Regions from separate parts of the Acerihabitans sp. genome, predicted to be linked through region 2. Evidence: riboswitches for the same ligand, from Rfam matches in the RefSeq annotation. Region 2 holds a riboswitch; the other holds the start of a gene.

Region 1 (4,765 bases), on a different contig from region 2:
CGGTGATCGGCGCTTCCACCGCGCCGCTGACCGGGTTCGCCATGAATCCGGCGCGTGATTTCGGTCCCAAGCTGTTCACCTTTTTCGCCGGCTGGGGTAACGTGGCGATGACCGGGGGCAGGGATATCCCTTATTTTATCGTGCCGATCCTGGCGCCCATCGCCGGAGCCATCATGGGCGCGGCGGTGTACCGCTTCCTGATTGCGCGTCATTTGCCCGGCAATATCAAACAGGATGCCGCGGCACAACCGCCGCAATAATCCTGTACGGCCGGGATCCGCGTCTGCGGGCCGGGTTCCGGTACAATCCTATATTTGTGTCATAGAGCACGGTTTTGAATAAGCGATAAATGATTTAATCCCAAACAGCTTTAAAATATAGCGTTGTAATCGCGGCATCTCCCATTCCGACGTCACGGCCAGTCGAAATATCTCTTTTTTGTTACTGGTTTATTAAAAATAAGTAAAGCGCGAGAGGGGAAATTATGAATTCCGGTAGTTTCATGGATTCAGAACTGATAAATAAAATCGCGCATGATTTCGCTAATGCCACCAACCTGGCGGTTGTGGTGGTGAATATACACGGTGAGGAAGTCTCGGATTTATATCACTTCACCCCGTTTTGCCAATCATTGCGCCAGGATCCGGAAATGGGCCGGCGTTGCCGCATGAGCGATCGCTGCGGCGGACTGGAAGCCTCCAAATCCAACCAGCCCTGTATCTACCGGTGCCACGCCGGATTGACCGATTTTTCCATTCCCCTGGTGATAGGCGGTCATTTAGTCGGTTTTGTGCTGTGCGGCCAGGTGCGGATCAAAGACACCGTCAAGCTTCCCGAAATGCAGGAAAGCAGCTCTTTCACCTGGCGACAAAATGGCCAGCTGGCCGAGCATTTCGAGAATATCCCGATTATCGATTATGACCGGCTGCTGTCTTCCGCCGACCTGCTGAAAATCATCGTCGATAACTACCTCAAACAACAGCTTGATTTTGTTGTGATTAAGGAGCACCAGCCGGCCAGCGCCGAGCGCCGCGCGGCGATCCCAAGCCAGCACGACAGTAAAATGAAAAAAGTGCTGCGTTACATCGACAGCCACTATTCCGAGGATTTGCGCCTGGAGGACGTGGCGGCCATGGTTTATCTCAGCCCCTATTATTTCAGCAAATTATTCAAGAAATACCAGGGCATCGGCTTTAATGCCTATGTTAACCAACAGCGTATGGACAGCGCGCGCCAGATGCTGGAGCAAAGCGACTGGTCCATCGCCGTCATCGCGCGCAATCTCGGCTTTTCCCAGACCAGTTATTTTTGCAAGGTATTTCGCCAGGCCTATCGCATTACCCCCCAGGCCTATCGTGAGCAGCGCCTGATGTCGCAAAATAACCCGCCGGCGGGAAATATCGCCTTGCCGCGTAATTAATCACTTTCCCCGCCGCTGGTTTAATTCTCCTGACGTTATTGTTTTGTTTTCCGGCGATCCGGATCTCATTTTCAAAATTTACTCAACGCTATTTAATGCTATTGTCACCTGCCGCCAAAAATGGCTTTCAATCGAGACGCGCCACGGCATGGCTAATTTTCGATAACTAAAAAGTGTTATCCCCAGACAATAAATTTTAATTAAATAACCCCCGGTGAACATTTTTTTTGATCCAATCCGGGGTATATTTTCCCCAGATACTTTAGATTAACGATAACAGGGTCGCCGCCGGTAAATGTTTTTACTTGCCGCGCGGCGCACATGCCAATGTTACCAGGTTAAACGCGCCGCAAGGCCGTCAGGGAAGGAGGTGCGAATCCTCCGCAGCCCCCGCTGCTGTAATGCCGACAAATCCGGCGTCACCACTGATCGCACGCGATTGGGAAGGGCCGGAGGAGAATGACGCAAAGCCAGAAGACCTGCCTGATAACAAGAGCCTGACCGGCTCGGTAACAACTCCTTCGGTGGGAAGCGGGTTGTCCTAACGACTGCGTCGGGATAGCGCCATTCCGCCGCCGTTGCTTATGACAATCCCGCTCGGCCCGCCCAGGCATAACGGGATGCGGATGAAAGCGATTCTGATAGGCGGCGCGCAAAGCGGGACCGGGAAAACATTGCTGACGCTCGGCCTGCTGCGGGCGCTGGCCAGGCGCGGCCACAGGGTCCAGCCGTTCAAATGCGGGCCGGATTATATCGATACCGGTTGGCATCAGGCGGTCAGCGGCGTGGCGTCGCCCAACCTGGATGCCTATATGCTGGCGCCGGATACCCTGAGCGGATTGTTTACCCGCCATATGCAGGGCAGCGATGTGGGCATCATCGAAGGCGTCATGGGGCTATATGACGGCCTGGGCAGCGACGGCGGCGAATGCAGCAGCGCCGCGCTCGCCAAACAGCTGGGCGTGCCGGTGGTGCTTATCATCGACGGCAAGGCGGTGTCCACCTCGGCCGCGGCCACCGTGCTGGGTTTTCAACTGTTTGATCCCGCCGTCAATATCGCCGGCATTATCGTTAACCGCGTGTCCACCCCCAATCATTTCAACCTGATTAAAACCGCCATTACCCGTTACTGCGACCTGCCGGTGCTGGGGTATCTTCCGCCGTTGCCGGACTGGGAGCTGCCGTCCCGACATCTGGGCCTGGTACCGGCGCAGGAAAGCCGCCGCCTGGACGCGCAGTGGGATCAGCTGGCGCACTGCGTGGAACAGCATATCGATATCGACCTACTGCTCCGGCTCGCCGACTGCCAGCCCGCGCCCGGCCGTTTGCCCGCGCCGCCCGCCGCCGCGCGCTATCAGCAGCTGACCCTGGCGCTGGCCGAGGACGAGGCGTTCCATTTTTACTACCCGGATAATCTACAGCTGCTGCGCGATATCGGCGTGCGCATTGTGCCGTTCAGCCCGCTGCGCGACCGGGAATTGCCGGACTGCCAGATGATCTATCTCGGCGGTGGTTTTCCGGAGGTCTTCGCCGACCGGCTGGCGGCCAACGGGATGATGCGAGCGGCGCTGCGGCGCGCCGGTTTGCGCGGGGTGGCCATTTACGCCGAATGCGGCGGCCTGATGTACCTGGGCGCCTCCCTGGAGGACCAGAACGGCCAAGCCTTCCCGATGGTCGGCCTGCTGCGCGGCGTCAGCCGCATGAGCGAGGGGCTTAAACGGTTCGGTTACTGCGAGGGCCGGGCGCTTGGCGATAATCTGCTGACGGTAAAAGGAGAAACGTTACGTGGTCACGAATTTCACCATTCCGAATTCTTTACCGATGAACCGCCGCTGTTCACCCTCAGCAAACGCGGCGCAGACGGCGAAGTAAAACGATGGCCGGGCGGTTATGGCGGCGAGACGCTGCTCGCCAGCTATCTGCATGTGCATTTTTACCAGCGCCCGGCCTTGCTGCGGCGCTGGCTGGACAAAGGGTGCGCGCTGCTATGACCGCCCTGACCGCGTTTATCGCCGGATATCTGCTGGATCTCTGGCTTGGCGATCCGCCGAACTGGCCGCACCCGGTGCGCTGGATAGGCCATGCCATCGCCGGCTTGCAGCGGGTCATCCGCCGTTTTTGCCGTAGCCGCCGGTCGCTGTATATCGGCGGCGGCGTGCTGTGGCTGCTGGTGGTGGGCGGCAGCGGCGGGCTGACCTGGGCTTTGCTGCGCCTGCTGTCCGGTTATCCCGTCCTGGCGTGGCTGGCCACCGCCTGGCTGACCTACACCCTGCTGGCGACCCGTGGTCTGCGCGATGCCGCCATGGCGGTCTATCACGCGCTGTTCACCGACGATCTGGCGGAGTCCCGCCGGCAGCTGTCCTATATCGTCGGACGCGATACCCGCAACCTGACGCGGCCGCAAATCATGCGCGCGGTGGTGGAAACCGTGGCGGAGAACAGCGTCGACGGCGTCATCGCGCCGCTGTTCTGGCTGTCGATCGGCGGCGTGCCGCTGGCCATGGCGTATAAAGCGGTCAATACCCTCGATTCCATGGTGGGCTACCGGACGCCGCAATATGAGGCCATCGGCTGCGTGTCGGCGCGCATGGACGACGCGGCCAACTGGCTGCCGGCGCGCTTGGGCTTTGTGCTGCTGGCGCTGGCGGCGGGTTTGCTGCGCCTGGACGGACGCGGCGCCTGGCGCATAGGCTGGCGCGATCGTTACCAGCATAAAAGCCCGAACTGCGCCTGGTCTGAGGCGACGGTGGCCGGCGCGCTTGGGGTGCGGCTGGGCGGACCCAATGATTATTTTAACGTCCGGGTGGAAAAACCCTGGATCGGCGAGGCGAGGCGCGAGATTTCCCTGGACGATATCAGCCGGAGCATCCGGATGCTGTATGTCGCCTCCGCGCTGATGCTGGCGACGATATGCCTGCTCTATGCCGCCAGCGCGGGATTAGGGATCGTAATGCCTGACTGGGCTTTATAACGGGGCGAATGCCCGGAGCTGTAAGCGAATGAGTTATATCAAACAACCGCAACACATCGAGCGCGCCAGTTTTGCCATTATCCGCGAAATCATTGCCCGCGAGCGTCCCGATTTCCAGTTCCAGGATATCTGGCAGGAAAAAATTATCCTGCGCGCCATCCATACCAGCGCGGATTTCGACTGGCTGGATATCCTGCATTTCTCGGCCGGCGCGGCGGAACACATCGCCGGCGCCCTGAGCCGGGGCTGCACCCTGTATACCGACACCACCATGGCGCTGTCCGGCATCAACAAAACCGCGCTGGCGCGGCTGGGCGGCAATATCGCCTGCTATATCGGCGATGCCGGCATAGCCGAACAGGCGAGCGCCCAGG
Region 2 (4,765 bases):
ATCCCAGCGTAATGATATGACAATCTCCGGCGAATTTAGCAATCAGCTCATGAGTATAGCTGCGGTGAACGGTGGCCTGGGTGGCCAGCAGCCCCACGATACCGTTGCGGGTTAGCTTGGCGGCCGGTTTTATCGCCGGCACCACGCCGACAATGGGACACTCGAACCGTGCGCGCAGGGCCGGCAGTGAAATGGTGCTGGCGGTATTGCAGGCGACAATGACCATATCAAGCACATGCAGACGCTGCACCGCGGCGACGATATCCACCACCCGCTGGACGATAAAGTCTTCCGGCTTATCGCCATATGGAAAAGCTTCGTTGTCGAACACATAGATATAATGCGGGTCCGGCAGCAATTGCCGCACCTCATCATAAATGGATAGACCGCCCACGCCGGAATCAAAAATCAGGATCGTGGGCCGTTTGGTGCTGCTACCGTCAGAAGGAATAGGTTCCGGTGAGATAAAATTCTCGCCCTGCGGTCTGGTAGCCATAAGCCGTCTCATACTCTTTGTCGAACAGATTGGCTATTCTACCACGAACCGTTAGATGGGGGGTTAGCGGATACGAGGCGGCAATGTCCCACAGGCTGACGCCGCCCAGCCTTACCCGGTCGTTGGTATTGTAGTTGGTATCGTAACGCTCGCCCAGGTAGCGGTAGTTGAGCGACCAGTCAATATCGGCCACCTGCCAGTCGAGTTGATACTTCACCTGTTGCTTGGCGCGCCGCGCCAATACCTGATTGGTGGTGGCGTCGCGGGGATCGAGATACTCAAGCGTTAGCTGGTGCTGCAATGGTCCGGTATAGACCGAGCCGGTCCATTCCACACCTTTGATTCGCGCTTTGCCGATATTTTTATAACTTTCGTCGAAGGAGTCATAATCAATAAGATTATCGATATCATTGCGATACGCCGAAACACGCCAGCTCAGCGCACCGGTCAATCCTTCCACGCCGCCTTCCCATTGCTTGCTCTGTTCGGGGTTTAAATCCTTATTGCCGCCATAACCGCTATAGAGCTGACTCAGGTTGGGCGCCTTGTAGGCGGTTCCGTAGGAGCCGATTAATCTATAGCCTTCAATAAACTCCCAGGCGGCGCTGGTTTGCCAGGTACCGTGCCAGCCAAACTGGGAGTTATCGTCGCCGCGCACCGCCCCTTCAAGCGTCACCGGCCCCACCAGTTGCGACGTGGTGGCATAAATCCCGGTATTGCGTTGCTCATAGCCGTCGGTAAGGTAACCGGTACCCGGGGCGGTGGTTTGTTTTTGCCAGTCCACACCGGCGCCGGCGGTGCCGTGGCCGACCTGTAAGGTATTATTCCATTGCACATTATACTGTTTGGAGTCGTCGAGGGTGGCGGAGGCGGAATAGGGACCGTATTTAGGATCGTAATTGTAATCTTGCGTATGGTTATAGTTAAAGGAAAGCTGAGAGGCGTAAATCCCTTCCTGGTATCGCATCCCGGTATCGTAAGTGCGGCTATAGAGTTTGCGGGTATCCGGCAGCGCATCATAATGGTCAGGATCGGTATAGGCGTAGCTGCCGTCATAGCCGGTGCGGTTGTCGTAACCGTAGGCGCGGGCAAAGCCGCTGAACTGCTGGTTAAAGGCATGATCCAGGGAAGCAAACAATGTTCTGCTGATAAAACCGTCGCGATCCGGCTGCGCGGGGTCGCCATAGTTATCCGGCAGATTGGCGCGCACATCAAGACCATGGGTATAGGTGTAATTGCCCGCAACGGTGGCGGTGGTGTTCTCCCCGAGCTTTTGCCGGGTGGCGCCGTCATAAGTTTGATAACCATGGGATCCCATGCCGGCACTCAGGGTGGTGCCCGGCTGCTCGCGGGTAGTGATGATATTGACCACGCCGCCGATGGCGTCCGACCCATAGACCGCCGAGCGTGGCCCGCGGATATATTCGATGCGCTGCACCAGGGAAATGGGGATCTGGCTGAGATCGGACGAACCGGAGATGCCGGCCTGGTTCATCCTGATGCCGTCGATTAAAACCAGGGCATGGCTGGAATTGGTGCCGCGGATAAAAAGCGAGCTTTGTTGCCCCAATCCGCCGTATTGGGCAATATCAACGCCCGGCAGGCGGCTTAGCGCTTCGGCCACCGATTTGATTTGACCGCGTTCAATATCGTCGCGGGTCACCACGCTGGTAGGCGCCAGCACGGTAGAAATGGGCTGGGGGAAACGGTTAGCGGAAACGACCATAGCGTCCGCGGACTGATCCTGTGCGCCATTAGCTTGCGCCCATCCGGAAAATGCAGTGACGCACAGCGCCAGCAGCACGGTATTGTTAGTCTTAGGCATTGCCATAGCATCCAAATGATAAAATAGGATGCCGCAGGTTCCATATTTGATGGCTCGCGACAAACATGGATATTGCGACGAAATACCGGCAGGTTTTCGGGCTCGGGATGCGTTATATCACGCCAGGCGACGACTTCCCGTCATTAAAGACAGTGTCTGCTTGCGCAATCGCCCTAGGGTCCCCTTACCGCTGCGCGTCAGCTCCAGCTTTTCACTGGATTCCCTTTTAACTTACGAAGACCGGACAAGCATCCTACAATCAGACAGATAAGTATGTCTATAGCACTAATAATCAAACTATTTATAAGCGCAACAACACTGGACATCACCGGTTTATCCCCTACAATCCCCCACAAAGTGGTAAAAATAACGGATATTAGCGAGAGATCATCATGACCGACGAGACGTTGCCCATCAGCGTGTATCAAAACCAACTGGCGGAAAAAGCCGCCCGACTGAACGCGCTGATGACGGCGTTTCAGGCGCCCGAGGCGGAAATATTCCGCTCGCCGGCTGAACACTACCGGATGCGCGCCGAATTCCGCGTCTGGCATGATGAGCAGGATCTGTATCATATTATGTTTGATCAGCAGACCAAGGAACGGATCCGCATCGATCATTTCGCCGCCGGCGGCGAACTGATGAACAGGCTGATGGTTGCCGTTATGGACGCGTTGCGTCCTTCGCCGGTTTTGAGGCGCAAGCTGTTCCAGCTTGATTATCTCACCACCCTGAGCGGCGAGGCGGTGGTTACCCTGATTTATCATCGTCCGCTGGATGACGAATGGCGCGAGCACGCGGGCGAGCTGCGCGACCGCCTGCGGACGGAGGGATTTGCGGTCAACCTGATTGGCCGCGCCAGTAAAACCAAAATTTGCCTGGACCGCGATTACGCCGATGAACGCCTGCCGGTGGCCGGACGGGACATCATTTACCGCCAGATAGAAAACAGCTTTACCCAGCCCAACGCCGCCGTGAATATCCAGATGCTGGAATGGGCGATTTCGGCCACTGAACGGGCGCAAGGAGACCTACTGGAGCTGTATTGCGGCAACGGCAACTTTTCCCTGGCGCTGGCGCGCAACTTTAACCGGGTGCTGGCCACGGAAATCGCCAAACCCTCGGTGGCGGCCGCGCAGTTTAATATTGCCGTCAATCACATCAACAACGTGCAGATTATCCGCATGTCGGCTGAGGAATTTACCCAGGCAATGCGGGGCGCGCGGGAGTTTACCCGGCTGAAGGATATCGACCTGGCAAGCTATCGCTGTGAAACCATTTTTGTCGATCCGCCGCGCAGCGGGCTGGATGACGCCACGGTGAAACTGGTGCAGGCTTATCCGCGCATCCTGTATATTTCCTGCAATCCCGAGTCATTGTGCCGCAATCTGGAAACGCTCGTCCAAACCCACACCATTGAGCGGCTGGCCCTGTTCGATCAGTTTCCCTATACACGCCATATGGAGTGCGGCGTGCTGTTAACGGCCAAAATGTCATAGCAGCCGGCCCGCGCCCAGGGCCCTTCCACCTCCAGCCATCGACCCAACGGGTCGTCATTCCCGGGGCATGTGATACTTCATATACCCTTATCAAGCATAGCGACGATCGTTGCGATTTCACTTTGCCGTTACCTTCATTTCCACCCCGCCCATTCCTGTCATAAAAGATTTTTTTTCGGCGTGATCGATATGTGACGGGCATCATATCAAAAATTTTGAGTAAATTTAAAATACGCCTCCACATAAAATAAAATTGCGTTTTGTTTTTTCAATGGGGTGAATAATGGCTCGGACTAATTATCGGTGGGTGATATGCGCATTGCTCTTTTTTGGTACTACAATCAATTATTTAGACCGGCAGGTGTTGAGTCTGCTACAGCCATCGTTAGCCAAGGAATTTAGCTGGAGTAACAGCGATTACGCAAATATAGCGGCGGTATTTCAATTTACTTATGCAATCGGGATGATTTTCGCCGGGCGGTTTGTTGATTTTACCGGCACTAAAAAGGGCTATGCCTGGGTGCTAGGCATCTGGTCCCTGGGGGCGATACTGCATGCCTTTGTAGCGCAGATAGGCGGCGGGATCTCCGCTATGCTGTCATCCTTGAGCATCACGGTACCCATATCGATAGCCGGTTTTATGTTCGCTCGGTTGGTGTTGGGGTTGGGAGAATCGGGAAACTTTCCTTGCGCGATCAAAGCCACCGCTGAGTGGTTCCCTAAAAAAGAACGTTCATTCGCTACCGGGATATTTAACTCAGGCGCCAATGTTGGCGCTATCCTGGCCCCGTTAATCGTTCCATGGATGGCCGTCCAATGGGGCTGGCAGTCAACCTTCGCCATTGTGGGTGTTATTGGTTTTATTGTTTTATTCTTTTGGAAAAGGCTGTTCGATTTACCATCAAAATTGTTTGCGAAAGGCAAATTAAACCAAGTTGAATACAA

What was found. A riboswitch is a leader RNA that binds a small molecule or an ion and turns the genes downstream of it on or off. The one in region 2 is predicted to bind cobalamin.
Region 1: it holds a riboswitch for cobalamin, as region 2 does, so the genes downstream of both, VGC33_RS03780 (cobyrinic acid a,c-diamide synthase CobB) here and btuB (TonB-dependent vitamin B12 receptor BtuB) in region 2, are expected to answer to the same signal.

Annotation. Positions count from the first base shown of each region.
Region 1 is NZ_DASWOM010000018.1:56,991-61,755, forward strand. Features, by position in the region: gene VGC33_RS03770 (MIP/aquaporin family protein) at 1-260, shown strand, start outside; gene pocR (transcriptional regulator PocR) at 485-1,420, shown strand; cobalamin riboswitch at 1,739-1,921, shown strand; gene VGC33_RS03780 (cobyrinic acid a,c-diamide synthase CobB) at 2,047-3,411, shown strand; gene cbiB (adenosylcobinamide-phosphate synthase CbiB) at 3,408-4,391, shown strand; gene VGC33_RS03790 (cobalt-precorrin-8 methylmutase) at 4,420-4,765, shown strand, end outside.
Region 2 is NZ_DASWOM010000107.1:75,476-80,240, reverse strand. Features, by position in the region: gene murI (glutamate racemase) at 1-496, opposite strand, end outside; gene btuB (TonB-dependent vitamin B12 receptor BtuB) at 441-2,321, opposite strand; cobalamin riboswitch at 2,392-2,581, opposite strand; gene trmA (tRNA (uridine(54)-C5)-methyltransferase TrmA) at 2,714-3,820, shown strand; gene VGC33_RS18070 (MFS transporter) at 4,104-4,765, shown strand, end outside.